Regions from separate parts of the Roseomonas sp. TAS13 genome, predicted to be linked through region 2. Evidence: predicted binding sites of a transcription regulator. Region 2 holds the regulator's gene; each other region holds the start of a gene.
What was found. Region 2 encodes HrcA, which represses chaperone genes, less so after heat shock. Its sites were predicted from a motif close to GTTNGCACTCNCNNNNNGNGAGTGCNAAC; they were not measured.
Positions count from the first base shown of each region.

Region 1 (10,239 bases), on a different contig from region 2:
CGGCTGATGGCGACCCTGTCGGAGCTGCTGGAAGGCGAGCGCCGGGTGCCGGAGGAGCGCCTCGCCGCCGAGGTGGCGCTGCTGGCCAGCCGTTCCGATGTGCGGGAGGAGCTGGACCGGCTCGGCGCGCATGTCGAGGCGGCGCGGGCCCTGCTGCGGGAAACGGCGCCGGTCGGGCGGCGGCTGGAGTTCCTGACCCAGGAGTTCGGGCGCGAGGCGAACACGCTGGGGGCGAAGTCGGCCTCGCTGGCGTTGACGCGCCTGTCGCTGGAGCTGAAGGCCGCCGTGGAGCGGCTGCGCGAGCAGGCCGCCAATGTCGAATGAGAAGCTGGGCCGGGTGATGCGCGGGAGGCGGGGATGGCGGTGAAACGTTTGCGGCGCGGGCTCTGCCTGGTGCTGGTGGCGCCCTCGGGGGCGGGCAAGACCTCCGTTTCCCGCGCCCTGCTGGAGCAGGAGGAGGCGCTGTCGCTTTCCATCAGCGCCACCACCCGGGCGCCGCGCCCCGGCGAGGTGGAGGGGGTGCACTACCACTTCCGAACGCCGGAGCAGTTCGAGGCGATGGAGCGGGCGGGCGAGATGCTGGAAAGCGCCACGGTCTATGGCCGCCGCTACGGCACGCCCCGCGCCCCGGTGCTGGAGGCGCTCGCCGCCGGGCGCGACGTGCTGTTCGACGTGGACTGGCAGGGGCACAGGCTGATCCGCGCCGCGCTGCCGGACGACGTGGTGGGCGTCTTCCTGCTGCCGCCGAGCCTGCCGGAGCTGGAGCGCCGTTTGCGCGGGCGGGGGCAGGACAGCGACGCGGAGATCGCCCGGCGCATGGAAGCGGCGCTGGAGGATGCCTCGCACTGGCGCGATTTCGACCATGTGCTGGTGAACGACCACTTCGCCGACACGCTGGCGGTGGTGCGCGGCATCCTGGCGGCGGCGCGGACACGGCGGGAGCGCAATCCCTGGCTCGGCGATTTCGTGGCCGATCTCGGCGGCCCGGATCCTGCTACGGCGGACTAGGCCGGGGCTGGCCCGGCGGGACAGGGCCGGGATGGATGGAGCGGTGACGATGGGGATGCCAGGGGCGCGATGACAGTTGTTCTCTCGATCATCGGCCCGGTCTTCATCACCATCCTCCTCGGCTACCTGGCCCGGCTGACCAACCGGATCTCGGCCGAGGGCGTGCGCGGGCTGAACGACTTCGTCTTCATGCTGGCCCTGCCGGCGCTGCTCTTCGAGGGGGCCTCGACCTCCGGCGGGCTGGGGCCGACCCTGGCCGTCTCGATCGCCTATTTCTCCGCCTGCCTGCCGGTCTATGCGCTGGCGGTGGTGCTGGCGCGGCGGCTGCGCGGGCTGCGGCTGCAGGAGGCCGGGCTGGTGGCGCTGGATGCCAGCTTCGGCAACCTGTCGATGGTGGGCATCCCGCTGATCCTCGCCGCCTTCGGGCCGGAGGGGCTGCGGAACCTGCTGGCGATCCTGGCCTTCCATTCCATCCTGATCCTGCCCATCGCCACGGTGATCGCGGAGATCGGGATGAACGCGAAGGCTTCGCCCATCGCCATCCTGCGCTCCACCCTGACCTCCCTGGTGCAGAACCCGATGCTGCTGGCGGTGGCGCTGGGCGGGCTTTGGTCGATCTTCCTGCCGCCGCCGCCAGACATGATCCGGCGGCTGCTGCACCTGCTGGGGCAGGCGGGCTCGCCGGTGGCGCTGTTCTGCCTGGGGGCGAGCCTGACCAGCTTCAACCTGCGGCGCGACTGGCCCGACGCGGTGCTGGGCGTGGCCATCAAGCTGCTGGTGCTGCCGCTGGCGGTCTGGGGCGCGGCTCTGTTCTTTCAGCTGCCGCCGCTGGGCACCGCCGTGGCGGTGGTGGCGGCGGCCATGCCGACCGGGGCCACGGCCTTCATCCTGGCGCGCCGCTACGCCACCGGCATGGACCGTTCCGGCGCCACGGTGCTGCTGGCCTCGGCCCTGTCGGTGGTCACGCTGAGCGTCCTGATCGCGCTGTTCCACCAGCACTGACGGGCGCCCTCCCCGCCCGCCTCGGCCGGGATCATGCCGCGACTGTGCGGCGGCGGGCCCGCAACCCCGGAACCCGGCCATGTGTTCGCAGGCCGTGAAGCCCGCGGCCCTCGGGTGGCGGCATGGAAAGGGGGGCGCGATGGCGCGGGAGATGGTGACGGGCGCGCTGAGCGTGGTGATCACGGGGGCCTCGGCAGGCGTGGGGCGGGCGACGGCCCTGGCCTTCGCCCGGCGCGGCTGGAACGTCGCCCTGATCGCGCGGGAGGCCGAGGGGCTGGAGGATGCCCGGCGCGAAGTGGCGGTGGCGGGGGCGCGGCGGGTGATCGCGCTGCCGCTGGACGTGGCGGATGCGGCGGCGGTGGAGGCGGCGGCGGAGCGCGTGGCCCGCAGCTTCGGCGGCATCGACGTCTGGGTGAACAACGCGATGGTCACGGTGATGTCCCCGGTCGCGGCGATGTCGCCGGAGGAGTTCCGCCGCGTCACCGAGGTCACCTATCTCGGCCAGGTGCATGGGACCATGGCGGCGCTGCGGCAGATGCGGCAGCGTGACCAGGGCGTGATCGTGGCGGTCGGGTCCGCCCTTTCCTATCGCGCCATTCCGCTGCAATCCGCCTATTGCGCCGCCAAGTTCGCGGTGCGGGGCTTCATGGACTCTCTGCGCGTCGAGCTGCTGCACGATCGCAGCCGCATCCGGCTGACGATGGTGCAGCTTCCGGCGGTCAACACGCCGCAATTCGAATGGGCGCGCAACCGCATGGGCGAGCGTGCCCAGCCCGTGCCGCCGATCCATCAGCCGGAGGCGGTCGGCGAGGCGATTTTCGCAGCAGCAGTGCAGCCGAAGCGCGAGGTCTGGCTCGGCTGGCCGACCCTGAAGGCGATCCTCGGCGCTATGGCGGTACCCGGGCTGGCGGACCGCATCCTGGCGCGGCAGGGCTATTCCGGCCAGCTGACGGGCGAGGCCCTGCCCGCCGGGCGGCAGGACAACCTGTTCCGGCCGGTGCCGGGGCCGCACCGGACGCGGGGGCGCTTCAGCAGCCGCGCGTCCAGCCGGGTGCATGCGATCGAGCCGGCCCTGTTGCGGGCGGTGATCGGGGGAGCGGTCCTCGCCCTGCCGGCGCTGGCCTGGATGGCGGGGCGGCGTTCCGGGGCCCGGTCCAGGCCCCGGCTCGGGGGCTGATCGCGGGACCATGCCTGGAAGGATCGAGGACTACGCGCTGATCGGCGACCTGGCGACGGCGGCGCTGGTGGGGCGGGACGGGTCGATCGACTGGCTCTGCTGGCCGCGCTTCGACTCCGATGCGGTCTTCGCCGCGCTGCTCGGCACGCCGGAGCATGGGCGCTGGCGGATCGCGCCGGACTGGGAAGGCGGCGAGCGGCCCCATATCCGCCGCGCCTATCGGGATGGCACGCTGGTGCTGGATACGGAGTTCCGCACCGGCAGCGGCGCCGTCCGCCTCACCGACTTCATGAACGTGCGCGACGACGGCGTGTCGAACCTGGTGCGGATCGTCACCGGGCTGCGTGGCGAGGTCGCCATGCGCGGGGAGCTGGTGCTGCGCTTCGACAACGGGCGCGTCATTCCGTGGGTCTCACGGCTGCCGGACGGAACGGGCATCCGGGCGGTGGCGGGGCCCGATCTGGTGGTGATGCGGACCGGTGTGCCGGTGCGCGGCGAGGACATGCACAGCGTGTCGCGCTTCGTGGTGAAGGCGGGGGAAAGCGTTCCCTTCGTCCTGTCCTATGGCGCATCGCACCTGCCGCCTCCGCCGCCGCTGGACCCCGGGGAGCGGCTGGCCGAGACGGAGTCCGGCTGGCGGCAATGGGCCGCCGGCTGTGCCGGGGCCGGCCCCTGGACCGATGCGGTGCGCCGCTCCGTGGTGACGCTGAAGGCCCTCACCTACCGCCCCACCGGCGGCATCGTGGCGGCGCCCACGACCTCCCTGCCGGAGAAGCTGGGCGGATCGCGGAACTGGGACTACCGCTTCTGCTGGCTGCGCGATTCGACCCTGACGCTGATGGCGCTGCTGCGCGCCGGCTATGTGGAGGATGCCGCCGCCTGGCGGGACTGGCTGGTCCGTGCGGTGGCGGGAAGCCCGGACCAGATCCAGATCATGTACGGGCTGGCGGGCGAGCGCCGGCTGACCGAGTACGAGGCGGACTGGCTGCCCGGCTACGAGGATTCGCGGCCGGTCCGGGTGGGCAACGCGGCCTACGGGCAATTGCAGCTCGATGTCTTCGGCGAGGTGGCGAACACGCTCTACCAGGCGCACCGGCATGGGCTGGCCTTCGACCGGCAGGCCTGGTCGTTGCAACATGCCCTGACCGACCATCTGGCGAAGGTCTGGAAGCAGCCGGACGAAGGCATGTGGGAGGTCCGCAGCGGGCCGGAGCAGTTCACCTTCTCCAAGGTCGCCGCCTGGGCGGCAGTGGACCGGGCGGTGCGCAGCATCGAGCATTTCGGCATGCGCGGCCCGCTGAAACGGTGGCAGGCGCTGCGGCAGAGGATCCACGAGGATGTCTGTCGGCGCGGCTTTGATCCGGAACTGGGCAGCTTCACCCGTGCCTATGGCTCGGGCGACCTGGATGCGAACCTGCTGCTGCTGCCGGCGGTGGGCTTCCTGCCCTATGACGACCCTCGCGTGCGCGGCACCATCGCGGCGGTGGAGAAACGGCTGCTGCGGGGCGGGTTCCTGCTGCGCTACGCCACCGGGGAGACGCGCGACGGGCTGCCCGGCGACGAGGGAGTGTTCCTGGCCTGCTCCTTCTGGCTCGCCAATGCCTATCACCGCACCGGGCGCAGGCATGAGGCGCTGGACCTGTTCGGACGCCTGCTGGACCTGCGCAACGATGTCGGCCTGCTGTCCGAGGAGTACGACCCGGGGGCGCGGCGCCTGATCGGCAACTTCCCGCAGGCCTTCTCGCACATCGCCCTGGTCAACACGGCCTATGAGCTGAGCGGCCATCCTGGCGGCCGCGAGGCGGAGGACGGCCCGCCACCGGCGAGGAAGGCTGGCCGCTCACCGCCGCCGCTGGCACCTGGGGCCTAGGGCCAACCCGTGGCCGGACCGGAGACCGGCCATGGGCGGGCTCCAGCGGAGAGGATGCACCCCGCCCGGGCCCGGCACCGGGCGGCTATTGCAGGGTGAACTGGCCATCGACATAGTGGAACTCGGCGGGGCGCCAGAGCGCCGCCGAGGCGACGCGCACCGAATGCAGCGGCCCCTCGATCTCGCGCTGCCAGAAGCCGATGAAGCGGTGCAGCTCCGGGAAGCCGGGAGCGTGGTCGAGTTTCTGCCAGACGAAGCTCTGCAGCACGGAAGGATGGTCGGGCAGGCGATAGAGCAGCTCGGCGGTGGTGACACGTGGTTCCGCGAAGCGGACGAGGTTCCCGATTTCCCGCAGGATCATGCGAAGCATCTCTCCTCAGGCCGCGGCTTGTCGCGTCTGTCATCATACTGCCATGGACCGTCGCCTCCAGATCAATAAAAAAGCGCCCTTTATCAAACGATTAGCACTCATTTGGTGGAATTGCTGCCGAACACCTTGACGAAGGGTGGGGCACGGCCCTAGATCGCTGGCACTCGGCGGGGGCGAGTGCTAACAGCGCCCGTCCCCGGCGGAGCTCATGAATCCGAGACCACGGTTTCCAAAGGCTTAGGAGCGTTCCTGATGAACTTCCGCCCTCTGCACGACCGCGTCCTCGTTCGCCGCGTCACGGCCGACGAGAAGAGCGCTGGCGGCATCATCATCCCCGACACCGCCAAGGAGAAGCCGCAGGAAGGCGAGATCGTCTCCGTCGGCACCGGCACGGTGAGCGACAAGGGTGAGGTCCGCCCTCTCGACGTCAAGGCCGGTGACCGCATCCTGTTCGGCAAGTGGTCGGGCACCGAGGTGAAGCTGAACGGTGAGGATCTCCTGATCATGAAGGAGTCCGACATCATGGGTGTGATCGGCTGACGCCGCACGCCTTCGTCGCTTCCCTTCCCCATTCAAACACAGAGGTAGAGCAAGATGGCTGCTAAGGACGTCAAGTTCGGCCAGAACGCCCGCGACCGCATGCTGCGCGGCGTCGACATTCTCGCTGATGCCGTGAAGGTCACGCTGGGCCCCAAGGGCCGCAACGTGGTGATCGACAAGTCCTTCGGCGCGCCGCGCATCACCAAGGATGGTGTGACGGTCGCCAAGGAAATCGAGCTGGCCGACAAGTTCGAGAACATGGGCGCGCAGATGGTGCGCGAGGTCGCTTCCAAGCAGAACGACCTGGCCGGTGACGGCACCACCACCGCCACCGTGCTGGCGCAGGCGATCGTCCGCGAGGGCGCGAAGTCCGTGGCCGCCGGCCTGAACCCGATGGACCTGAAGCGCGGCATCGACAAGGCCGTGGCGATCGTCGTCGAGGACCTGAAGGCCAACTCGCGCAAGATCACCACCTCCGCCGAGGTCGCCCAGGTCGGCACGCTGTCCGCCAACGGCGAGTCCGAGATCGGCGAGATGATCGCCCAGGCGATGGAGAAGGTCGGCAACGAGGGCGTGATCACGGTCGAGGAAGCCAAGGGCATCCAGACCGAGCTCGACGTCGTCGAGGGCATGCAGTTCGACCGCGGCTATGTCTCCCCGTACTTCATCACGAATGCGGAGAAGATGATCGCGGAGCTGGATAACCCCTATATCCTGATCCACGAGAAGAAGCTTTCCCAGCTGCAGCCGATGCTGCCGCTGCTGGAGGCCGTGGTGCAGTCCGGCCGTCCGCTGATTATCGTGGCCGAGGACGTCGAGGGCGAGGCGCTGGCCACCCTGGTCGTCAACAAGCTGCGCGGTGGCCTGAAGATCGCCGCCGTGAAGGCCCCGGGCTTCGGCGACCGCCGCAAGGCGATGCTCGAGGACATCGCGATCCTGACCGGTGGCCAGGTCGTGTCCGAGGATCTCGGCATCAAGCTCGAGAACGTGACGCTCGACATGCTCGGTAAGGCCAAGACGGTCCGCATCGAGAAGGAGAACACCACGATCGTCGACGGTGCCGGCTCCAAGGAGGACATCCAGGGCCGCGTGGAGCAGATCAAGGCGCAGATCGAGGAGACCACCTCGGACTACGATCGCGAGAAGCTGCAGGAGCGCCTGGCGAAGCTGGCTGGCGGCGTGGCCGTGATCCGCGTCGGCGGTTCCACCGAGGTCGAGGTGAAGGAGCGCAAGGACCGCGTCGACGACGCGCTGCATGCGACCCGCGCCGCGGTCGAGGAAGGCATCGTGCCGGGCGGCGGTGTTGCCCTGGCCCGTGCGACCACCAAGCTGGCGCATGTGCAGGTGGACAACGACGACCAGCGCGTCGGCGTCGAGATCGTGCGCCGCGCGATCCAGGTGCCGCTGCGCCAGATCGCCGAGAACGCCGGCCAGGACGGCGCGGTGATCGCGGGCGACGTGCTGCGCAAGACCGATAGCTACGACTACGGCTATGACGCTCAGACTGGCGAGTACAAGCAGCTGATCGCCGCCGGCATCGTGGACCCGACCAAGGTCGTGCGCACCGCGCTGCAGGACGCCGCTTCCGTGGCCGCGCTGCTGATCACCACCGAGGCGATGATTGCCGAGAAGCCCGAGAAGAAGGCCCCTGTGGGCGGTCCTCCGGGCGGCGGCATGGGTGACATGGACTTCTGATCCTTCCGGGATCGGGGTTCGGAAGGGGGCGGTCCGCAAGGGCCGCCCCTTTTCCTTTTTGCGGAAAGGGCGGCGGCGGTGGAAAGGCTGACGGGACGGGTGATCTGGTACCAGCCGGCCAAGAGCTATGGCTTCATCCAGGCCGATGACGGCGGGCCGGATGTGATGGTGCATGTCACGGCACTGCGGGCGGCTGGGCTGGAAGGGCTGGAGAAGGGGCAGCGCCTGTCCTTCGCGGTGGAGGATCGCGGTGGCCGCCGGGGCGCGGTCGCGATCCGGGTGGCCGAGGGCGGAGCGGAGCGGTAGGCCATCCGGGCCTGCGGCGTTCTTGACCGGCTGCCGGGGCTCTGGTTTCCTCGCACCCGGCTTGATCGGAGCCTCCGTGTCCGCGGAAAGGGCTGCGCCCACGCTCGCAGAAAGCGGTGCCGTCCCTTTTCCACCCTTTCCTGCCTGGCTGGCGGACACAGGCACGAGGAAGGGGCTTTCCTTGTCCGATCCATCGGCCTCCGCGCCTGCGTCCGGCGATCCGCGTCCAGCGATGCCGTTCCGCCTGAACCTCGAACAGCAGCGAAAACGCGCCAAGGAGTTGCTGCGGCAGTTGCGGGCCGGGGATGCCGAGGCCTGGCAGCGCTTCCGCCAGCGTCATCCGCGGGTCCCTGCCGAAGGCCCCGCCACGCTGGGCCGGCTGAGCGAGGCGCAGCTTGTCATCGCCCGGGAGTTCGGCCTGCCGAGCTGGCCCCGGCTGAAGGCGCATATCCAGGCCATGGAGCGTAGCTGGGCGAGCATCCGGCGCGGCGGGGATGCGCCGGACCGCGACATGGCGACCCTGCATCTCCGCTGCGGCAGCGATATCGGTCCGGGGCTGAAGGAGGCCGGGTTCGCCGGCGATTTCCTGGAGTATTCCGATCCCTTCTGCCAGGGGCCGGTCCTGACCGGCCCGGACTGGCTGGAGCGACGCGCGGATTTCCTGGCGCAGTCCTATGGCACGGGCAGCGGCATGAGCCGGGAGGAGATCGCGACGAAGCTGCACCGGGCAGAGGAGGATCTGGCGGCCGCGTCGGTGCGCTACCGGCGCGTCGTGCTCTGGTTCGAGCACGATATCTACGACCAGCTGATCCTGGCGCGCTGCCTCGCACTTTTCGCCGGGGCAGCGCCGACGCGGCTGGAACTGGTTTCCCCGGCCCGCTATCCGGGCGCGACGCGCTTCATCGGGCTGGGCCAGTTGCCGCCGGAGGCGCTGCGCCTGCTATGGGAGGAACGCATTCCCGTCCCCGCCGAGGCCCTGCGATCGGGGCAGGCGGTCTGGGAAGCGCTGCGTCAACCGGACCCGAGGAGGCTGGCCGACCTGGGCAGGGCGGGAACACCGGGCATGCCGCAACTCGGCCGGGCGGTGCTGCGGCACTGCCAGGAACTGCCCTGGATCAGAGACGGGCTGGGACTGACAGAGAGGCTGATCCTGCAATTGCTGGCGGAGGGGCCACACCGGGTCAACCGGGTCTTCGAGCGGCTGATGCTGGAACGGGAACCGCTGCCCTGGATGACGGACCTGATGATCCACGACACGGTGGAGCGCATGCGCCGTGTCGGCCAGCCGGTTTTCCTCGGCACCTACGAGGATGGCGAGAACCGCTGGCCCAGGGAGGAGCTGACCATCACGCTCCTTGGACGCGCCGTGCTGGCCGGGGCCGTGGACTGGTTGTCGCTGGCCCCGCCGGCCCGGTGGGTCGGCGGCGTCCGGATCGATGGCCCCGGTGCCGCCTGGCGATGGGATGACGGCACGGCCTCGGTCCGGCCTCCACGGGGCGCGTGAGGGTGCGGGGCTCGCCCGCCTGCCGGATTCAGGTGGAGGGGGCCTCCTCCCAGACCTTGAGCGCGGCGGCCCGGTTCAGGATGCTGCGGGTGCGTTCCGCCTGATCCACATTGGCGGGCTTCACCACGACAATGGCTTCGGCATGCTCGGTGGCAGCGGTGCCTTCCGTGCCGCTGGCCTGGGAGGCCAGCTCGCTGAGCCCGCCCGCCCCGGCCCCGGCCGCGAGGGCCGCCCCGACCGCCGGGATGGCGGCCCCGCCGGTGGCCACAACCACGCCCGCCGCCGCCATGCCGGCAGCGGCGGCGGCCATGCTGTTGCGCATGGTGCGGAGGTTGCGGTGCTCATCTTCGCGCAGCGGCTCATCGCCGCTGTCCTCGGGCATGGTCTCGGCCCGGGGGGCGGGCGCCGCCGTTGCGGCCGGGGCCGGAGCCGGGGTGGGATCGGCGTGGCGGACGGAGATCTGGGCGCGGGGAATGGCCTCGCCCTCCAGATAGGAGAGGACTGCCTCGACCGCCTCCTTGTCGCGGAAGCTGGCCAGGATCGTGGGTTGGGCCGGCGTGGCGGATGTTTCGCTCATGGTTCTGCTCTCCCGCACTTGGACGGAAGGCAAACGCCCTGTGGCGGGCAACCGTTGCGGAAGGCCGGCATTCCGGTCTTCCGCCGCTCCCGCCCAGCCGGTCCGGCCCGATGGGGAGCCCCGGTGGAGCGACCCCGGGGTCAGATGACCTGGTAGCGGGCCTTGGCGGCGCGCTCGATGGCGCCGGCCA
Region 1 is NZ_BDLP01000111.1:1,381-11,619, reverse strand. Features, by position in the region: gene ROTAS13_RS10880 (YicC/YloC family endoribonuclease) at 1-324, shown strand, start outside; gene gmk (guanylate kinase) at 358-1,008, shown strand; gene ROTAS13_RS10870 (AEC family transporter) at 1,078-2,010, shown strand; gene ROTAS13_RS10865 (SDR family oxidoreductase) at 2,150-3,187, shown strand; gene ROTAS13_RS10860 (glycoside hydrolase family 15 protein) at 3,198-5,057, shown strand; gene ROTAS13_RS10855 (usg protein) at 5,143-5,418, opposite strand; gene groES (co-chaperone GroES) at 5,680-5,967, shown strand; gene groL (chaperonin GroEL) at 6,022-7,662, shown strand; gene ROTAS13_RS10840 (cold-shock protein) at 7,741-7,968, shown strand; gene ROTAS13_RS10835 (DUF1835 domain-containing protein) at 8,201-9,472, shown strand; gene ROTAS13_RS27120 (hypothetical protein) at 9,501-10,049, opposite strand; gene ROTAS13_RS10825 (tellurite resistance TerB family protein) at 10,190-10,239, opposite strand, start outside.
Region 1: the regulator HrcA is predicted to act here: its motif matches at 5,584-5,612, upstream of groES (co-chaperone GroES).

Region 2 (10,239 bases):
ATTTCGGCGCCTACTGGAGCGCGGTGATCAGCTTCGAATCCGAGGCGCCGGAACGCTGGGTCGATCCCGCGCTGATGCCGATCGACGCGGCCCATGCGGTGGCACGCTCGCCCGGCGCGCTGGATGCGATGTGCCTGATGTACACGATGACGAAGTACACCAAGGAGGCGATGTTCCCCCATGCCGGCTCCTGGACGCTGAACGAGTTCGTGCTCGGCGATGCGGGCGCGACCTCGGACAACCTCACCCCGCGCTTCTCGCAGATCCAGTATTCCTGGCGCAGTTCGGCGCTGGAGATCCAGGAGCAGATCTGGCGCGTGCTGGCCAACAACGCGCGGCAGGCGGCGGCCACCACGGGCTGCCGCGCCTTCGTGCGCTGGGTGACGAAGACGCGCGTCGGGCTGCCCAACAGCGCGATGACGGAGATCACCTGGCGCAACCTCCAGGCCGTCGGCGCCCCCGCCTATTCCCGGGAGGCGCTGGAATTCGGGCGGGAGATCCAGCGCAACCTGGGGCTGGCGCCGATGGAGGATCCCTTCATCGCGGGGGTCACGAAGCTGACGCCGCCCGAGGAATACGAGGCGGCGCAGCGCGCCGGCCTCCCCTCCTGGCAGAAGCACCTGAGCGCCGACGACTATGTCGAATATTCCTGGCACGCGCCCACGGTGCGGCTGCTGGCGGCGCGCCCCCGGCTGCGGCCGCCCTCGCCGGGCTACAGCTACCCGGCCTGGGCCTACAACGCGCTGGGCGGGCTGCCGGCGGCCATGGACCCGGGGATGTTCGCGGCGGCGCGCACCATGGCACTGACGCTGCTCGACCTCGCCGGACGGCCGGAGTTGCTGGAAGCGGCGCAGGCGGAATTCCGCGAGCGCACGGGCGGCGGGGTCGGCGGCACGCGCTGGGTGGGGCCGCTGCTGCCGCCCGGCCTCGATCCGCCGGTGGACCTGCGCTGGCCGGAATACGTCACCACGGCACGGGGCGAGGAATGGTGCTTCCCGACCCCCCATGCCGGGACGGGAGCCGGGGAGCCGCTCTGACCCCTGGCGACCGACGCGCCGTCATCCCTTCTCGCCGAGTCCTCGATTCAGGGTTCTTCTTCCGTCATGCCCGCATGGGATGTGATGCCGGCGCCCCGCTCCTCTCCCGGCCCCTCCCCCTTGGAGGTCCTGGTCCCGGCGATCGGGGATGCCTGTGGAGCGGCGTCCCGCCGCCCGCCGGATTTCAGGAAGGTCCCGTGCAACTCGGCGGCGAGGCCCCGTAGCGACCGGCCGATGGCGGCGTACTGGTACTCGTTCAGGTTGGCGAGGGAGGCGCGGCCCGAGGGATGCGGCGCGCCGAAGCCCTTGCCGGGCAGCAGGACGATGCCGGTCTCGGCGGCGACGCGGAACAGGATCTCGGTGGGGTTCTGCGTGTCGCGCACCCAGTCGGCGAAGTCGCGGCCATAGAGGCCGAGCGTCACCTTCTCCAGGTCGATCAGCGTGTAGTAGTCCACCGAATTCGCGTCGTCGTCGATCGGCACGCCAAGCTCGCGGTAGAGCGCCTTCTTGCGGCTGCGGATGACCTTCTTCAGCGCGGCCTTGTAGCTGTCCTTGCCGTCCATCAGCGCGAAGAGCGAGAAGAGCAGCATCTGCACCTGCTGCGGCGTGGAGAGCCCCGCCGTGTGGTTCAGCGCGACGCTGCGGCTGTCCGCCACCAGGCGGTCGAGGAAGGCGAGATTGCGCGGATCGGGAGTGAGCGAGCGGTAGCGTTCGTCGAGCGCCTTCCTGTCCTCCTCCGGCAGGCTGGCCAGGGCGCGGTCGAGCACGTTGTCGCGGTGCATGGCGATCACGCCGAGGCGCCAGCCGGTGGCACCGAAATACTTGGAGAAGGAATAGACCAGCGCGGTGTTGCGCGGGCAGCGGGCGAAGAGGGATTCGAAATCGTCGGCGAAGGTGCCGTAGACATCGTCGGTGAGGATGATCAGGTCCGGCCGCTTCTCCGAGACGATGGCCGCGATGGCCTCCAACCCCTTCGCGTCGATCTTCACCGAAGGCGGGTTGCTGGGGTTGGTGACGAAGAAGACCTTCACCGCCGGATCGGCCAGCTTGTCCAGCTCCGCCTGCGGGAACTGCCAGCCCATCTCCGGATCGGCATTCACCGGCACCTCGACGAGCCGGTAATCGGAGAGTTCCGGGATCTCGATATAGGGGGTGAAGACCGGCATGCCGATGGCGACCTTGTCGCCGGGCGCGATCAGCCGGTTCTCCCGCAGCGAGTTGAAGATGTAGGTCATGGCGGCGGTGCCGCCCTCCACCGCGAAGAGATCGACATCGGCGGAGGACAGCAGGCCGCCCACCATCTCCTTCACGATGTATTCGCGCACCACCTTCTCGGTCAGTTTCAGCATGCGCGGCGGCACGGGGTATTCGCAGCCGAGGATGGCCTCGGTGATCTCGTGGACGAACTCCGCCTCGGGCAGCCCGATCTGGTCGCGCACATAGGAGACGGCGCGGCGCAGGAAGGCGGCGCCGGGATCGTCGCGGTGGCGGGCGACGAAGCTCTCGAAACGGCCGGTGATGCCATCCAGGTGCGGCAGGCCGCCCACGCCCTCCGGCATGTAGGAGAAGGACATCTCCGATTCCTCCACCGCGAAGCGGCCCAGGGCGAAGAAGGCCCGGCGCGGCAGGGTGGCAAGGAAATTCGGGTTGCCGCGCCCGGCATTGAGCATGGTGCGGCTGGCCTGGCTGGAGGCGAGGCTGATCAGCGTGTCCTTCAGCTCGAAGGGGCTGAGCTGCGCGAGCCTGGCATAGTCGATCTCGGTCATGGCACTTCCCCGGTGGGAGAGAGGGAGGGATCGGGCTTCTGCGGGGGCGTCAGGCGAGCAGCATGATGATGACCATGCCCCAGATGGTCAGCAGCGTGTTCCCGATGGCATAGGTCACGGTGTAGCCGAGGGCCGGGACCTGGCTCTTCGCGCGGTCCGTGATCATGCCGAGGGCGGCGGTGGTCGTGCGCGCCCCGGCGCAGCAGCCGAGGACGAGCGCATCGTCGAAGCGGAAGACGTACTTGCCGATATAGAGCGCGAGGATCAGCGGCACCGAGGTGGCGAAGATGCCCCAGAGGAAGAGGCTGATCCCCAGTTCCCGCACGCCGGCGACGAAGCCGGGCCCGGCGGTGATCCCGACCACGGCGATGAACACGTTCAGCCCGACCGAGTTCATGAACCAGACCGTGGCGGGCGGGATGCGCCCGAAGGTGGGATGGATCGAGCGGAGCCAGCCGAAGAACAGCCCGGAGATCAGCGCGCCGCCGGCGGTGGAGAGGGTGAGCGGCACGGCGCCGACACGCCAGACCAGGGCCCCGACCAGGGTGCCGAGGGCAATGGCGGCGCCGATGAAGGCGACGTCGGCGGTGTTGCCGCGCTGGTCGGCATGGCCGAGGGCGCGGGCCGAGGCCGCGATCTCCTGCGTGCGGCCAACCAGCGTCAGGACGTCGCCGCGATGGATCCGCGTGGCGGGCAGGACGGGGATCTCCGTGCCGGTGGCGCCGCGGCGGATGCGGCGCAGGAAGACGCCATGCGCCGCGGGCTGGTGGCTCAGCTCCGCCAGGGTCCTGTTGTCGACGGCCTTCTGCGTGACGACGACATCGACGCCCTCCATCGGGACGCTCAGCAGCTCCGGATCATCAACCTCCGTGGCCGCGTGGCCCAGGAGATCGACCATCACGCCACGCGGCCCCGAGACGGCCACGACATCGCCCGCCTGCAGCACCGTGTCCGCCCTGGCCTCGACGACCTTCCCGTCCCGGCGCAGGCGCTCCACGAAGAGGCGGGCCTGCGGATAGCTGGCCTCGGCCGCCGCGGCGGTCTGCCCGACCACCCGCATGCCCACCTCCAGCCGATAGGCGCGCAGCACGTAATGGTGCCAGGCGCTGCCCTCCCCGCCCGGTTCCGGCTTGCCGCCCATGCGCGCCTCATAGGCCTTGCAGGCGGCCTCCAGGTCGAAGCCCAGCAGCTTCGGCCCCAGCAGCGCCAGGATCAGGGCGGAGCCGATGGTGCCGTAGATGTAGGTGACGGCATAGGCGACCGGCATGGCATCCAGCAGCGGCTTGGCCTGTTCCGGCGGCAGGCCCAGCCGGTTCACCGCGTCCGTGGCGAGGCCGAGCGAGGCGGAGATGGTCTGGGAGCCGGCGAAGAGCCCCGCCGAGAAGCCCAGGTCGTAGCCGGCGATGCGGGCGGCCAGCCAGGAGGCGCCAAGGCAGAGAAGGCAGACCACCGCCGAGAAGACCGCCTGCGGCACGCCGTCCCGGGCGATGCCGCGGACGAATTGCGGCCCGACGCCATAGCCGATGGCGAAGAGGAACATCAGGAAGAAGATGGATTTCACGTTGGCCGAGATCGTGATGCCGAGCTGGCCGATCAGGATCGCGGCGAGCAGCGTCGCGGTGACGGCGCCGAGGCCGATCCCCCGGATGCTGAAAGCACCGACATAATAGCCGATCGCCAGGGAAAGGAAGACGGCGATCTCCGGATAGGTCCGGAGCGTTTCGACGAACCACGTCCACATCGGCGAGGGACTCCCGGACGAAGGCTGGCCTTCAGGACAGGATTGTCCCTGCGGGCCATCGAAGGCCCGGCGCCACGGAGGACGCTGGGCCGGAGTTTTCCCGCCCGCGGCGTCGCCCCGTCCAGGGAGCGGCACCGGTGGCGCATGGCCAGCGCAGCGGGCTTGCGGGGCCCCTGCGTTTCTCCTGGCTGATCATGGGGAAGCCCGCGCGTCTGCCAACCCAATTCCCGGTGTGCGGCCCCCGGCGGGGGCCCGGGCGCGGCATGGGCGGGACTGTGCGGGGCAAACCTTGCCTTGCAGCAGGAACAATGACTTGCCGGCGCAGCAGGAGGAGCAGTCTACGTTTCGATACCGGTTCAACTTCCAGCGAGGCCAGGCGGCAACCCGCCAGCCTCCCGCCTTGAGAGACGGCGAGCCGCCGGTTCCCGCCAGACCCGCCATGGGCCGTGGCAAACATCGCGCGCCGGCCCCATCTCCGCCCGCCCCGCCATGGGCGGCGATTGACCCGGTGGGGGAGCCTACCTACCTTCCTACCGTGCTGGAACATTTCTTGCTGCCTGCTGGGACATGTCCCCTGAGGGCCGGGCGCACCGGAACCCGGGAGGCATGATCTCGAGCAACCTGGAAAAGGCGTTGGACGGGCGCGGCGCGGCGGTCCTGCGCCAGATCGTGGAGCTCTACGTGGAAACCGGGGAGCCGGTGGGCTCGCGCACCCTGTCGCGCCGCCTGCCGCATGCCCTCTCCCCCGCCACCATCCGCAACGTGATGGCGGATCTGGAGGAAGCCGGCCTGCTCTTCGCCCCGCATACCAGCGCCGGGCGGCTGCCCACCGAGCGGGGCCTCCGCCTCTTCGTGGACGGGCTGCTGGAATTCGGCCAGCTGACCGAGCAGGAGCGGGAGGCCATCACCGCCCGCTGCGCGGCCTCCGGACGCTCGCTGCACGACACGCTGGGCGAGGCGGGGCGGATGCTGTCCGGCCTGGCCGGGGCGGCGGGCCTGGTCGTGGCGCCCAAGACCAACAGCCCGGTGCGGCATATCGAGTTCGTGGCCCTGGGTCCCGGCCGGGCGCTGGTGATCCTGGTGAGCGAGAACGGGCAGGTGGAGAACCGGGTGATCGAGGTGCCGGCCGGATTGCCGACCGGCTCGCTCACCCAGGCCACCAACTACCTGAACCACCGGCTGAACGGCCGCACGCTGGACGAGACGCGCGAGGAGGTGAACCGCGAGATCACGGCGAACCGCAGCGCACTCGACGAGCTGACGGCGCAGGTGGTGGAATCCGGCCTCGGCATCTGGTCCGGCGGCGGCGGCGGGTCGCTGATCCTGCGCGGGCAGTCGCGGCTGCTGGAGAACCTGGACCAGACGCAGAAGATCGGGGAAATCCAGGCGCTGTTCGACCAGCTGGAGGCGCAGGAAACCATGCTGCGCCTGCTGGAGCTGGTACAGCGCGGCGAGGGCGTGCAGATCTTCATCGGTGCGGAAAGCGGGCTGTTCGATGCTTCCGGCGTCTCGATGATCGTGGCCCCCTTCCGCAACTCCCAGGAACGCATCGTCGGCGCGGTCGGCGTGGTCGGGCCGACGCGGATCAACTACCGCCGGATCATCCCGGTGGTGGACTACACCGCCGGGGTGATCGGCCGCCTGCTGGGCTGAAAGGGATCTGCCCGGTCCCCTGCCCTGGGCAGCTGTGTCCCATCCCCGAGGGAAGCTCCGCCTTTCGCTGGCACCGATGGCAAGCCCAGCCTGCAGCCCGATCCGGCAGAGCAGCTGGATCGGCGCGTTCCCGAAAAAGAACAACACCCTGTCCACGCTGCTGGCGCCCGCAGCCGCCAAAGAGCGTGGCTCTCCGGCGCGATCCGGCCGCAGCAGGCGCCAACGAACGGGGGCCAGGGCGCGCAGCGTCCTGGCGGATCAGGGGGCGCGGGGGAAAAGGCGGAGCCTTGTCCCCCGGGACGGCGCAGCGCCCGAAGCGACGCGCCGCCGAAGCTACATCGTCCAGCCACCGTCGATGACGTGGATCTGCCCGGTGGTATAGGTGGCGGTGGCCAGATAGAGGGCGAGATCGGCGATTTCCTCCGGCTGGCCGATGCGGCCGATCGGCTGACGGGCGATGAAGGCGGCGCGAGCGCCCTCGTAGTCGCCGCCGGCGGCCAGGCGCTGCTGCAGCGAGGGGCTTTCCACCGTGCCGGGGCAGATGGCGTTGCAGCGGATGCCGCGCGTCACATAGTCGGCGGCGATGGACTTGGTGAGGCCGACCACGGCGGCCTTGCTGGTCTGGTAGGCGAAGCGGTTGGGCACGCCCTTCACGCTGGAGGCCACCGAGGACATGTTGATGATGCAGCCGTCGCCACGTTCCAGCATGCCGGGCAGGACGGCGCGGCTGGTGCGGACCAGGGCCTTCACGTTCAGGTCCAGGGCGAAGTCCAGATCCGCGTCCGGCATCTCCAGGATCGTGCCGCCATGGACGACGCCCGCGCAGTTGAACAGCACGTCCACGCGGCCGATCGCGGCCATGGCGTCCCGCACGGCGGCATCGTCGAGCACATTCAGCACGCGGCGCTCGATGCCCGGGCCTTCCAGCTCCTCCAGCTTCGCCGCGTTGACATCGGTGGCGACGACCTTCGCGCCGGCACGGGCGAAAAGCTCCGCCGTGGCGCGGCCGATGCCCTGCGCCGCGCCGGTGATCACGGCGGTCTTGCCGTCCAGACTGAGAGTCATGTGTCTTCTCCCGCTCGAATACCTGTGGAGCCTGGCCCATTCCGTCGGGGCGTGGAGCCGGCTCCCGCATGTCACGGCATGGCACGCGGGATGCGCCCCGCGGGCCATGCCGTCGTGAAGGGGCGGCCGCGCTCAGTCCGCCGGATGCATGTGCAGGGCGGGCATCGGGTCGTCCGCCCGTCCCTTCTCCGCCATGCCCTGGCCGAACTGCCGGTACCAGAGGCCGGTGAGGATCGGCACCAGGAGGGAGGTAACGATGATGCAGATCGCCACCAGCACCGTGGCGGTCTGGGCCACCGGCATGAACTGCGGGGCGACGGCGGCGATGGCCAGCGGATTGGCCGCGGCGGCACCGGCGGTGGAGGAAGCGGCGATGCCGGCCGTGCCGGTGCCGCCACCGATGATCCGGTCGGCCAGGATCAGCGGAATGCCGGTCAGCACGATGACCGCCAGGGCGAGCACCACGCCAAGGCCGGCCAGCGGCGAGAGCAGCGTGTTCAGGTCGATCGTGTTGCCGAGCGAGAAGGCGAAGAAGGGGATCATCAGCTGGCCGCCGGGCGCGAAGAAGGCGCGCAGCTTGGGATCGAGGTTGCCGAGGGCGAAGCCGACCAGGAAGGGCAGCACGGCGCCGACGAAGATCTGCGGCTCGAAATGCGCGGCCCCGGAGGCGCCGAGGATGATCATGCTCATCAGCGGGCCGGATTCGATGGAGGTGAGGACGAAGGCGCCCGCTTCCTCCTTCGTGCCATAGCTCTGCATCAGCGAGGCATAGAGGCCGCCATTCGTCATATCCATGGCGCAGACGATGGCCAGGATGGAGAGGCCCGCGAAGAAGCCTGTCTGGATGCCCTCGGCCGGAATGAACATCGAGGCGACGAGGGTGATGATCCAGGCGGCGACAAGCTTGGTGAGGACCAGGGTGCCGGATTTCCGCAGCACCGTGCCGGTGGCGGAAAGCTTGATCGAGGCGCCCATGCAGAAGAACCACACGGCCAGGATCGGGATCACGCCCGTCATGATGCCCTGGGTGAAGCCCTTGAAGTAGAGCGGCGCCCCGGGGGCGAAGGTCTTGCACAGCGCGCCGAGCAGGAGCGGCATCAGCATCAGCCCGCCGGGGATCCTGTCGATCGTATCCTTGATTCTCATGGACGTAGCCTCACGCTTCCTGGTTACGGGGCGGGGGCGCCCGGTCCGCGGGCGCCGCTCCTGCCCTCCGGCCCCGCCCTTCTCCGGGTCGGTGGCCGGGTCTGCTGGTTGGCCGGAGCCGGGTGGCTCAGCCGGCCGAGACGCGCTGCTGCTGCGCGCCCAGGCCCTGGATCTCCACGCGCATCCTGTCGCCGCCGCGCAGGTAGCGGGGGGGCTTCATGCCCATGCCGACGCCCGGCGGGGTGCCGGTGGTGATGACGTCGCCCGGCATCAGCGCCATGAAGCGCGAGATGTAGGAGACGAGGAAGGGCACCTGGAAGACCATGGTGCGGGTGGAGCCGTCCTGCACCGTCTCGCCATTCACGGCGAGGGTCATGCGCAGGTCCTGGACATCGCCGATCTCGTCCTTCGTCACCAGCCAGGGGCCGAGCGGGCCGAAGGTCGGGCAGCCCTTGCCCTTGGTCCACTGCCCGCCGCGCTCAAGCTGGTATTCCCGCTCGGACACGTCGTTGCAGACGCAGTAGCCGGCGACATGGTCCAGCGCCTCGGCCTCGGAGACATAGGAGGCGCGCTCGCCGATCACCACGGCGAGCTCCACCTCCCAGTCGGACTTCGTGGAGCCGGGCGGCAGCAGCACGGTGTCGTCCGGCCCGACGATGCAGGAGGGAGCCTTGTTGAAGAGAACCGGCTCGCTGGGCACCGCCATGCCGCTCTCGGCCGCATGGTCGGCATAGTTCAGCCCGACGGCGATGAAATTGCCCGTGCCGGCGACGCAGGCGCCAAGACGGACGCCTTCGGGGGCCAGGGGCAGGTCGGCGGGGCTGAGGTCGCGCAGGCGGGCGAGGCCATCGCGGGACAGCACCGGGCCGCCAATGTCGGGCACCACGGCGGAAAGGTCACGGATGCGGCCATCGGCATCGACGAGGCCGGGCTTCTCGGCGCCGGGTGAACCGAAACGAACGAGCTTCAAGACGCTGTCTCCCTGAACAAGCGGCCCCTGGCCAGGACCGTCGGCCGCTCTTTTCACGAGTCTGGAACCTTGGTGCAGGCTTCCCGCTGAACTTACGAAATGTCAATATCATTCGAATTCGACGTCGATTTTCGAAAATACGGAGCGCGACCGAAGTGCAGCAGGTGAAGGAACGGGCCGAAACGCGCACGCTGGCGGGCGATGCCTATGCCACCATCCTGGACGCGATCCGCCGGGGATCGCTGCCGCCGGGCCAGCGTCTGCGCTTCGCCGACCTCCAGGCGCTCTGCGGCACCAGCGTGTCCCCGGTGCGGGAGGCGCTGGTCCGGCTGACGGCGGAAGGCTTCACCCTGGCCGACAACCACCGGGGCTTCTGGGTGGCGCCGGTTTCCGCCGCCGAGATGATGGACATCGTGCACAACCGGCAGCTGCTGGAGGGCGAGGCCCTGCGGCTGTCGATCCTGCACGGGGACGCGGAATGGGAAAGCCGCGTGCTGGCGGCCCATCACCTGATGGCGCGCCTGCCGCGCGAGCGCGACGACATCCCCTCGGCAATGCGGGACGACTGGGAGCAGAAGCACACGGTCTTCCACACCAGCCTTCTCTCGGCCTGCGGCTCACCGATCCTGACCGGCCTGTGCGGGGCGCTGCTGGCGCGGGCGGAACGCTACCGCCGCATGTCGGTCAGCATCCCGGGCGTGAAGCGCGATGTCGTGCGCGAGCACCGGGACATCCTCGACGCCACGCTCGCACGGCGGCCGGAGGAAGCGGTGCAGGCCCTGCGGGAACACTACCAGCGGACGGCGGATGCGGTCCGCCTGTTCTTCGACCGGCGGCAGGAGCCGGGGTAAGGCAGCCCCC
Region 2 is NZ_BDLP01000031.1:11,611-21,849, forward strand. Features, by position in the region: gene ROTAS13_RS04725 (M20/M25/M40 family metallo-hydrolase) at 1-1,037, shown strand, start outside; gene ROTAS13_RS04730 (bifunctional aspartate transaminase/aspartate 4-decarboxylase) at 1,085-2,803, opposite strand; gene aspT (aspartate-alanine antiporter) at 2,853-4,544, opposite strand; gene hrcA (heat-inducible transcriptional repressor HrcA) at 5,151-6,197, shown strand; gene ROTAS13_RS04745 (SDR family oxidoreductase) at 6,531-7,262, opposite strand; gene kdgT (2-keto-3-deoxygluconate transporter) at 7,395-8,408, opposite strand; gene ROTAS13_RS04755 (fumarylacetoacetate hydrolase family protein) at 8,536-9,378, opposite strand; gene ROTAS13_RS26040 (GntR family transcriptional regulator) at 9,534-10,229, shown strand.

Region 3 (10,239 bases), on a different contig from region 2:
AGCACGATGATGGCGATGGTGCCGAGCACCGCCCAGGGCGCCTCCACCAGCACCTTCGGGTCGAACAGCATGCCGACCGAGACGAAGAACAGCACCGCGAAGGCGTCGCGCAAGGGCAGCGCCTCCTCGGTCGCGCGCTGGGAAAGCTGGCTTTCCGCCATCACCATGCCGGCGAAGAAGGCACCCAGGGCGAAGGAAACCTCGAAGAGCGAGGCCGCGCCCGCCGCCACGCCGAGCGCCAGCGCATAGACGGCGAGCCGGAACAGCTCGCGGGAGCCGGTATGGGCCACGTAGTGCATGATCATCGGAATGACGCGGCGGCCCACCAGCAGCATCACCGCGACGAAGGCCGAGACCTTCGCCAGGGTGATGCCGAGGATCGTGGCCACCTCGCCGGCCGAGACGCTGCCGCCGGCGGAGATCTGGCCGACCACCGGCAGCAGCACCAGCGCCACCACCATCACCAGATCCTCCACCACCAGCCAGCCGACCGCGATCCGCCCGCGCTCGGTCTCCAGCAGGCGCCTTTCGCCCAGGGCACGGGTGAGCACCACGGTGCTGGCGACGGACAGGGCGAGGCCGAAGACCATGCCGGCCTGGAGGCTCCAGCCCAGGGCCCAGGCCAAGGCCATGCCCATCAGCGTGGCGACGGCGATCTGCACCACGGCGCCGGGCACGGCGATGTTGCGGACCGACATCAGGTCCTTCAGCGAGAAATGCAGCCCCACCGCGAACATCAGGAGGATGACGCCAATCTCGGCGAGTTCCGCGGCCAGCTCGGCATCGGCGACGAAGCCGGGGGTGAAGGGGCCGACGGCGACGCCGGCCATCAGGTAGCCCACCAGCGGAGAGATCTTCAGCCGGTGGGCGAGGAGGCCGAAGGCGAAGGCCAGCACGAGGCCGACACTGATCGTCGCGATGAGCGGCGTGTGGTGCGGCACGGCTCTCCCCCTTCCGGTTGTATGCTATGGACGGTCACAAGATGGAGTGATTGTAAGCCGTTTCAACCTTTTTGGGTGATATTGACGCGGCAAATCCGCATCCCATCTACAAGTTGGGATGACACTGACCTCCGGGCAATGCCGTGCCGCGCGCGCCCTGCTAGACTGGACGCAGGATGACCTCGCCGAAAGGGCGGAGGTCAGCCGCAGCACCGTGCGCGGCTTCGAGGGCGGGCAGCACGAACTCCAGCGTTCCACCGGCACGGCCATCCGCCGGGCGTTGGAGGAAGCGGGGATCGTCATCCTGGAACGCGACGCGGCGGGCGGCGAGGGCGTGCGGCTCCGCTGAAGGGAGGAGCCGCGGAGTGGTTTCGCCCGGCCCCGGGGCCGGCCACCATACATTACATTTGGTCCATCCGGAAACCACGGGCGGGGCTTGTGCTTACGCCGCTACCGCCTCCGGTCGGCCGGCATGCGCATGCCGGCATGCGCATGCCGGCTCCAGTCCAGGACCTTCCCATGCCCCAGCCTCCCACCCCATCGTTCCAGCCCGGATCGTGGCGCCCTACCCGGGAAGCCGATGCGGGGATCGGCCGATGAGGTCCGATACGCCCCGGCGTGGCACGGCCCTGCTGACCGTCACCGGCATTGTCCTCGGCCTGCTGGGCTTGGGGATCGGCGGCCTGGGCGGATGGCTGATCGTGCTGGGTGGCTCCCCCTATTACCTCGTGGCCGGGCTGGCGATGCTGTTGAGCGGCATGCTGATCGCCACCGCCCGCGTCGCCGGTCTCTGGCTCTATGTGCTGCTGCTCGTGGGGACCACCCTTTGGGCCTTGTGGGAGGTTGGGTTCGACGGCTGGGCGCTGATCCCACGCCTCGTCGCGCCCGCCGTGCTGGGGCTATGGATCTGCAGTCCCTGGGTCGCGGGGCGCCTGCACCGGGCCGCCGGGATGGAGCCCCGCGCCGCCCGCCGCCATGCCTGGGGTGGCATGGCCGCCTGCGCCATGCTGATCGGGCTGGTCTTCGCGGCGGGCTACCGCATCACGGCGGAGCGCCACCTGACCTTCGGTGATCCGACAGGCTGGCAGCAGGCCGGCGCCGGAACGGAAGCGGCGGCCGCCAGTGACGACTGGCGCTTCTATGGCCGCACCCCGGCCGGCGACCGCTTCTCGCCGCTGACGCAGATCACGCCGGAGAATGTCGCGGGGCTGAAGCAGGCCTGGTCCTTCTCCACCGGCGACATGCCGCGGCAGGGGGAGAACAGCAACGGGCACGAGTTCTCCTTCGAGGCGACACCGATCAAGGTCGGGAACAGCCTCTATCTCTGCACGCCGCATCGCGAGGTGATCGCGTTGGATGCGACCACCGGCGCACTGCGCTGGCGCTTCACGCCGGGTGGCGACATGAGCCACAACGTGTACCAGGCCTGCCGTGGCGTCTCCTATTTCGATGCGCCGCCGGGCACGGCCTGCCCGCACCGGATCGTCTCCACCGCCTCCGACCTGCCGCGCCTCTTCGCGCTCGATGCCGAGACCGGCCAGCCCTGCCAGGGCTTCGGGGAGGGCGGCTTCGTGGACCTGCGGCAGGATATGGGTCCGGTGCCGCCGGGCTTCCATTTCATCTCGTCCCCGCCGCTGGTGATGAACGGGCGGATCATGCTGAGCGGCTGGGTCTACGACAACCAGAGCGTCGGCGAACCCTCGGGCGTGATCCGCGCCTTCGATGCGGTGACGGGGCAGCTTTCCTGGGCCTGGGACATGGGGCGCGAGCCGGCGACGAAGCCGCTGGCGCCGGGGGAGGTCTATACCCGCGGCACACCGAACGGCTGGGGCGTCTATACCGCCGATCCGGCGCTGAACCTCGTCTATGTACCGCTGGGCAATGCCACGCCCGACTATTACGGGGCGGAGCGGCGGCCCTTCGACGAACGCTATTCGAGTTCCCTCGTCGCGCTCGACATGAGCACGGGCGAGGAGCGCTGGCACTTCCAGACGGTCCATCACGACCTGTGGGATTTCGACCTGCCGATCGGGCCCTCGCTGGTGGACCTGCCGGGACCGGACGGGGCGACCATCCCTGCCTTGGTGCAGACCACCAAGCAGGGGCACCTCTTCCTGCTGGACCGGCGGGACGGCAAGCCGCTCGCGGAGGTGCGGGAACAGCCCGTGCCGGGCGGCACCATCCCGGGCGAGCGCTACGCGCCGACGCAGCCCTTCTCGGTGGGCATGCCGCAGCTGAACCCGCCGAAGCTGCGGGAGGCGGATATCTGGGGCGCCACGCCGATCGACCAGCTGCTCTGCCGCATCGAGTTCCACCGGATGCGCGACGACGGCCTCTTCACCCCGCCGGGCCAGCGGCCGACGATCGGCTGGCCTGCCTTCGACGGCGTGGCCGACTGGTACGGCGCGACCATCGATCCCGGGCGCAAGCTGCTCTACATCAACACCACCTTCATGCCCTTCAAGCTGCGGATGCTGCCCTATGAGGAGGCGGTGCGGCAGGGCTTGGTGAAGCCCTGGGCGGGCTGGGGGCAGCCCTATCCGCAGCCGCCCTTCGCCAACAACCCGCAGCACGGCACGCCCTGGTCCATCGTGGTGGAGCCCTGGCTGAACCCGGCCGGCATCCCCTGCGTCCGGCCGCCCTGGGGGCAGATGCAGGCGATCGACCTGCTGACCCGCAAGGTGGTCTGGCAGCGTCCGATCGGCACGACGCGGGACATGGGCCCGGCCGGGCTGCGCGCGCCCGTCGGCCTGCCCTTCGGAATCTTCAGCATGGGCGGCAGCGTGGCGACGCGCAGCGGGCTGGTCTTCATCGGCGCGACCACGGACCAGGCCTTCCGCGCCCTGGATGGCCGCACCGGGCGCACCCTCTGGGAGACCCATCTGCCCGCCGGCGGCAATGCCACGCCGCTCACCTATACCGGCCAGGACGGGCGGCAGTATGTGGTGATCGCAGCGGGTGGGCATGGCGGCCTGCGCTCGCGCAACGGCGACGAGGTGATGGCCTTCGCTTTGCCGCGATAGGGGCGCGGTCCCCGGCCATGGGGATGGCGTCGGGGCGGGGAGCGGCGGGAGAGCCCGGAACCGCCCCGCCCGGGGGCCATGCTGCCTCAGCCCAGGCCGGAAAGCCGCGCCGGCAGGTCGGCCAGCGCCTCCTCGGGCGCATTGGCGAAGGCGAGCCGCAGGTGGCGTTCCTGGCCCGGGCCGAAGAAGGGGCCGGGAAGGGTGAGGAGCCCATGGCGGGAGGCCAGGGTCTCCGCGGCCTCCAGCGCATCCGGCGCACCGTCGGGCAGGCGCAGATAGGCGAAGTAGCCACCCAGCGCGTCCACGCGCCAGCGATGGCCGATCGGGGCCATCAGCCGGGCGAAGGCGTCGGCGCGGCGGCCCATCAGCTCGCGGTTGCCCTCGCGCCAGTCGCGCAACGCGGGCACCGCCCAGGCGATGGCCTTCTGCGCCGCGCGGGGCGGGCAGATCTGCAGAGTGTCCACGGATTTGGCGAGTTCCGCCCGGAAGCCGGGCCCCGCCAGGATGGCGCCCAGCCGGTGGCCCGGCACGCAATAGGACTTGGAGAAGGAGTAGAGCTGCACGATGCCGTCCCGCCAGGATGGGTCGGCGAAGAGCCCGTGCGGCGCTTCCTTCCCCGGCAGGAAGTCGCGATAGGTCTCGTCCAGCACCAGCCAGACGCCGCGCGCGCGGCAGAGGGCGGCGAAGCGCGCCAGGGTCTCCGGCGGGATGATCGCGCCGGTGGGGTTGTTGGGCGTGATCAGCACCAGGGCGCGGACCTGCGGGTTGGCCTCTAGCAAGGCGGCGGCGCGGTCCGGATCGGGCACGAAGCCGTCCGCGGCCGCGCAGGGCAGGGGCACCGCGCCGATCCCGGCGATCTCCAGCGCCATGCGGTGGTTGAAGTACCAGGGGGTGGGCAGCATCACCGCCTCGCCGCTGCCCGCCATCACCGGCATGGCCAGGGAGAAGGCGAGGTTGCAGCCGGCGGTGATCACCACGTCCTCCGCCGTGACCGGTGCCGCATAGGTCGCCGCGATGTCGGCGGCCAGGGCCTCGCGCAGGTTCTGCAGGGTGCCCAGCGCCGGCACGCTGGCCAGGAACAGCCCGTCCGGGCGGAGCGCGCGGCGGATCTGCACCAGGGCGCCGGGGAGGTCGTTCACCCAGTGCAGCGACAGGCTGGCCACCACCAGGTCGAAGCTGCCCTCGGCGAAGGGCAGCCATTCCTCGTCCCCGGCGACCGGGAGGCTGCCGGCCTGTCGCGCCAGGGCCGCCGACAGGTCCATGGACACCACCTGCCCGATGCCGCGGGCGCGCAGCCGCGGCGCCACCACGCCCCGCCCGCCAAGGTCCAGGGCATGGTCGAAGCGCAGTGTGAAGTCGTCCAACCGGTCCAGCAGCCGGTCGGCGGCTTCCTCCAGGATGGGGGCCACCTGGCGCAGGCTCGCGGCGGAGCGGTCGCGGCGGAGGCGGTGGAGGCGGCGGTCGAAGACCTGATGCGGCGCGGACATGCAGCGGCAGATGGCGCGAAGCCGGCCACGGCGCCAGGGGGTGGGGCCGGAAGGACAGGACGAGCAGGGTGGGCGCTGGAAAAGAGCCAGGGGCCGGAGAGGCGATGGCCGGAGCGGGGGCGATAGGAATGCAGGGCGGATGGCACGCTGGGACCGGGCGGGGTGGCCATTGAGCGGGGCGGAAGCGGCGCCCGGCCGCTGGCGGGGCTGGGGCCGTCTCGCGGGGCGGATGGGGGAGGGGCTGCTGGATGCGCTGCTGCCGCCCAGCTGCCTTACCTGCCGGGAGCCGGTGATGCGCCACGGCGCCTTCTGCCCCGCCTGCTTCCGGGACCTGCAACGGATCGGCGACCCGCTCTGCGACGGCTGCGGCGTGCCGTTCCTGCATGTGGAGCAGGGCGTGCCGACCACGGGCCGCCTGTTCTGCGCCGCCTGCGCGGAACGGCCCTTTCCTTTCGCCCGGGCGCGCGCGGCCTTCGTCTATGGGGACGTGTCGAAGCGCCTGATCCTGCCCTTCAAGCACGGCGACCGCCCCGACCTGGCGCGCCCGATGGCCCGCGCCATGGCCCTGGCGGGCAAGGAGCTGCTGGCGGAGGCCGGCATCCTGGTGCCGGTGCCGCTGCACTGGCGGCGCCTCCTGCGGCGCCGGTACAACCAGTCGGCGCTGCTGGCGCGCCATCTGGGACGGCAGGCGGGGCGGCCCTGGCTGCCGGACGGGCTGCGCCGGATGCGCGGCACGACCTCCCTGGGCGGCCTGGGCGCCGCCGGGCGGGCGATGGAGGTGGAAGGCGCCTTCCTGGTGACGCCCCGGGGGCGGCGCGCCATCGCCGGGCAGCGCGTGCTGCTGGTGGACGACGTGCTCACCAGCGGCGCCACCGCCGCCGCCTGCGCCCGCGCTCTGCTGGAGGCCGGGGCGCGGGAGGTCGATGTGCTGGCGGCGGCCCGCGTGCTGCCCCGGGAAACACGGATAGGCAGGGGTGAGACTTGACCCGGGGGCCCGGCGGAACGAATTGAGGGAACATGGCCAAGGTCGAGATCTTCACCACCCCCTTCTGCCCCTATTGCGCGCGCGCGAAGACGCTGCTGATGCGCAAGGGCGCCGCCTTCGAGGAATTCGATGCGCCGCACGGCTCTCCGGCGCGCGAGGACGCGGTCCGCCGGTCCGGCGGCCGCACCACGGTGCCGCAGATCTTCATCGATGGGCAGGCGATCGGCGGCTGCGACGACCTCTTTGCGCTGGAGCGCGCGGGCAAGCTGGACAGCCTGCTGACGGCCTGATCCCACCGCCCGGCGTGGCGGGCCGGCCTCGCCCGCCTGGGTTCCGGCAGGCTCGGCACGGCCCACTGGCACTCGGAATATTCGAGTGCCAGAATAGGGTTTGAACAGGCGCATGGCTCGCAGCACCGGAATGCCGGCGCCCCTGCCGGAATCCGGAATGGGGCGGCGCGAAGCCGATGGGGCCGAGAACGGAACAGGGATGATCCACTACCAGTTGCGCTGCGAAGGTGGCCATGAGTTCGATGGCTGGTTCCAGGACAGCGCGGGTTTCGAGAAACTGGCCAGGAATGGCCTCGTGGAATGTCCGGTCTGCGGCGGGACGGAGGTCCAGCGTGCGCTGATGGCGCCGTCGATCGCGAAGTCGCGGCCGGAGGCAGGCCCCGTGGCCGGTCCGGCCCTTTCCGATGCGCCCACGCCGTCGCCGCCCGTTCCCGCCATGCCGGGCCCCGCGAGCCAGCCCGTGGCGGCGGGGCCGATGCCCGCCCAGGTCATGGCACTGCTGCAGCGCATTCGCGGCGAGGTCGAGCGCAACTGCGACTATGTGGGCCGCGACTTCAGCGAGGAGGCGCGGCGGATGCAGGCGGGCGAGAGCGAGCGCCGCGGCATCTATGGCGAGGCCACGGATGCGGAGGCCGAGGCGCTGCGCGACGAGGGTATCGAGATCGCCCGCATTCCCTGGGTGCCCCGCTCGGATGGCTGATGGTACGTGCCGGGGCGGGGGCCGGATCAGGGCTCCCCGCCGCGGTGCCATGCCCGGGCGGCCCGGCTGATGGAAGCGCTGGACTGCTGGGGGCGGGACACCGGTTCCGCCCTGGTCGGCGACTTTCCCGACCCGGGCCTGCCCTTCCTGGCCGTCGCCAGCTACAGCCTGGCGCCGATGGTGCTGACCGACCCGGCGCGCCCGGACAATCCCATCGTGTTCGCCAATGCCGCCTTCCTCCAGATGACGGGCTATGACGGCCGGGAGGTGCTGGGCCGGAACTGCCGCTTCCTCCAGGGGCCCGGCACGGACCGCGCCACGGTGGACGCCCTGCGGGACGCGATGGGCGAGGCGCGGGACATCACCGTCGAACTGCTGAACTACCGGCGGGACGGCACCCCCTTCCGCAACGAGGTCCGCATCGGCCCGCTGCGGGACGCGCAGGGCCAGGTCCGCTATTTCCTGGCCACGCTGCACGACGTGACCCTGGCCCGCGACGTCGTGCGGGTCGAGCGGGCGCTGCGTGTCAGCGAGGCGGGCGCACGCCTCGCGGTGGAGGCGAGCGGCCTCGGCACATGGGACCTGGATGTCGCCCGCGGGGTGCTGCACTGGAACGCAGCCTGCCGGGCGCTGTTCGGCCTGTCCCTCGATGACGAGCGGCCCCTGACCTACGAGGACAGCTTCCTGTCCGCCCTGCATCCCCGGATGCGCGCCCGGGTCCGGCAGGAGATGGAGGACGCCCTCTCGCCCGCCGGCAGCGGGCGGCTGACCACGGAGTTCCGGATTGTCGGGCTGGCGGACCGCCGCGAGCGCTGGCTGTCGCTGACCGGGCAGAGCTTCTTCGAGGAAGGGCGCTGCGTCCGCTTCGTCGGCGTGGTGAGCGACACCACCGCGCGCAAGCGCGAGGATGAGGCGCTGCTCCGCTCGCGCGAGAAGCTGGAGGCCCGGGTCGAGCGGAGCAGCCGGGACCTGGACCGCATCTGGCATCATTCCCAGGATATCATGGTGGTGATCCGCCAGGATGACCTGACGGCGGAGGCGGTGAACCCGGCCTGGGAGCGCGTCCTGGGCTGGCCCGCGGAGCCGCCCTCCGGAACCGGCATCCTGGGCTTCGTGCATCCGCAGGATACGGCGCTGACCCGTGTCCAGCTGGCGCGCCTCGCGGATGGCCAGGGGGTGGAGCATTTCGAGAACCGCATCCGTCACCGGGACGGCTCCTACCGCCGGATCTCCTGGAACGTCGTGCCGGAGGGCGAGTTCCTGCACGCGGTGGGCCGCGACGTGACGGTGGAGCGGCGGCAGGAGGAGATCCTCCGCCGCACCGAGGCGCAGCTCCGCCAGTCGCAGAAGATGGAGGCGATCGGCCAGCTCACCGGCGGCGTGGCGCACGACTTCAACAACCTGTTGCAGGTGGTGCTGGGCAACCTGGACATCCTGCAGCGCAGCCTGCCGCCCGAGGCGGGGCGGCTGCGGCGCTCGGCCGAGAATGCGGCGAGCGGCGCCCGGCGCGCCGCGGTGCTGACGCAGCGTCTCCTGGCCTTCTCCCGCCGCCAGCCCCTGGCGCCGCGCGCCCTGCAGGTGAACGGGCTGGTGGAGGGGATGTCGGACCTGTTGGCCTGCACCCTGGGCGAGACCATCGCCATCCGCACCGCCCTGGCGCCGGACCTGTGGCGGGTGGAGGCCGATCCGGGGCAGCTGGAGAACGCGCTGCTGAACCTCGCGGTGAATGCGCGCGATGCCATGCCCGGCGGCGGCAGGCTGGCGATCGAGACGGGGAATCTGAGCCTCTCGGAAGCCATCGCCCTGCGCGGCGAGGAACTGGGACCCGGCCAATACGTGGTGATCAGCGTGACCGACACCGGCACGGGCATGGATCAGGAGGTCGTCGGCCGGGTCTTCGAGCCCTTCTTCACCACCAAGCCGGTGGGGCAGGGAACAGGGCTGGGCCTGTCCATGACCTATGGCTTCGTCCGCCAGTCCGGCGGCCATATTCGGATCTACTCGGAACCCGGCCTGGGCACCACGGTGCGGATCTACCTGCCGCGCCTGGTTTCCGCCGGTGAGGAGGCGCCGCCGGAGGGGGAGCCCACACCCGCCGCCCGCGCCCGGCAGGAAAGCATCCTGGTGGTCGAGGACGATGCCGATGTCCGCAGCTACTCGGTGGAAGTGCTGTCGGAGCTCGGATACCAGGTGATCGAGGCGGAGGACGGCCCCGGCACGCTGCGACTGCTGGAGGATTCGCCCTCGCTGGTGCCGGATCTGCTCTTCTCCGACGTGGTGCTGCCCAACGGTATGAACGGGGCGGAGCTGGCGGCGCGGGCGCGGCTGCTGCGGCCGGGGATGAAGGTGCTCTTCACCAGCGGCTATGCCCGCGACGCCCTGACGCATCACGGCCGGCTGGACGCGGGCGTGGAGGTGATCGGCAAGCCCTTCACCTTCGCCGAGCTGGCGGCGCGGGTGCGCGGGGTGCTGGACGGGCCGCCCGGCCGCTGAGGGCGGTGCCCCCGGAACGGGGCGGGATGGCCTTGCCGGGAGCGCCCGGGGGCGGGAAGCTGCCGGGCGGATACGGATGGGAACCGGCATGAAGGTCTTCTGGGACGACCGGCAACTGGCGCATGCGCCGCGCTTCTTCCTGCAACGGGGGCACCTGCGGCCGCATTTCGAGGTCCCGGCCCGGGCGGAGGCGCTGCTGGCGGCCTGCCGGCGGATGGGGCTGGAGATCGCCGCCCCGGGCGATGCGGACGCCACGGCCCTCGGCACGGTGCATGCCCCGGACTACCTGGACTTCCTGCGGGGCGCCCTGACGGAATGGG
Region 3 is NZ_BDLP01000096.1:814-11,052, forward strand. Features, by position in the region: partial or broken gene ybaL (YbaL family putative K(+) efflux transporter) at 1-941, opposite strand, end outside; gene ROTAS13_RS09950 (helix-turn-helix transcriptional regulator) at 1,060-1,290, shown strand; gene ROTAS13_RS09955 (membrane-bound PQQ-dependent dehydrogenase, glucose/quinate/shikimate family) at 1,538-3,964, shown strand; gene ROTAS13_RS09960 (aminotransferase) at 4,051-5,451, opposite strand; gene ROTAS13_RS09965 (ComF family protein) at 5,591-6,436, shown strand; gene grxC (glutaredoxin 3) at 6,469-6,726, shown strand; gene ROTAS13_RS09975 (DUF1178 family protein) at 6,839-7,426, shown strand; gene ROTAS13_RS09980 (PAS domain-containing sensor histidine kinase) at 7,496-9,919, shown strand; gene ROTAS13_RS09985 (histone deacetylase family protein) at 10,008-10,239, shown strand, end outside.
Region 3: the regulator HrcA is predicted to act here: its motif matches at 6,791-6,819, upstream of ROTAS13_RS09975 (DUF1178 family protein).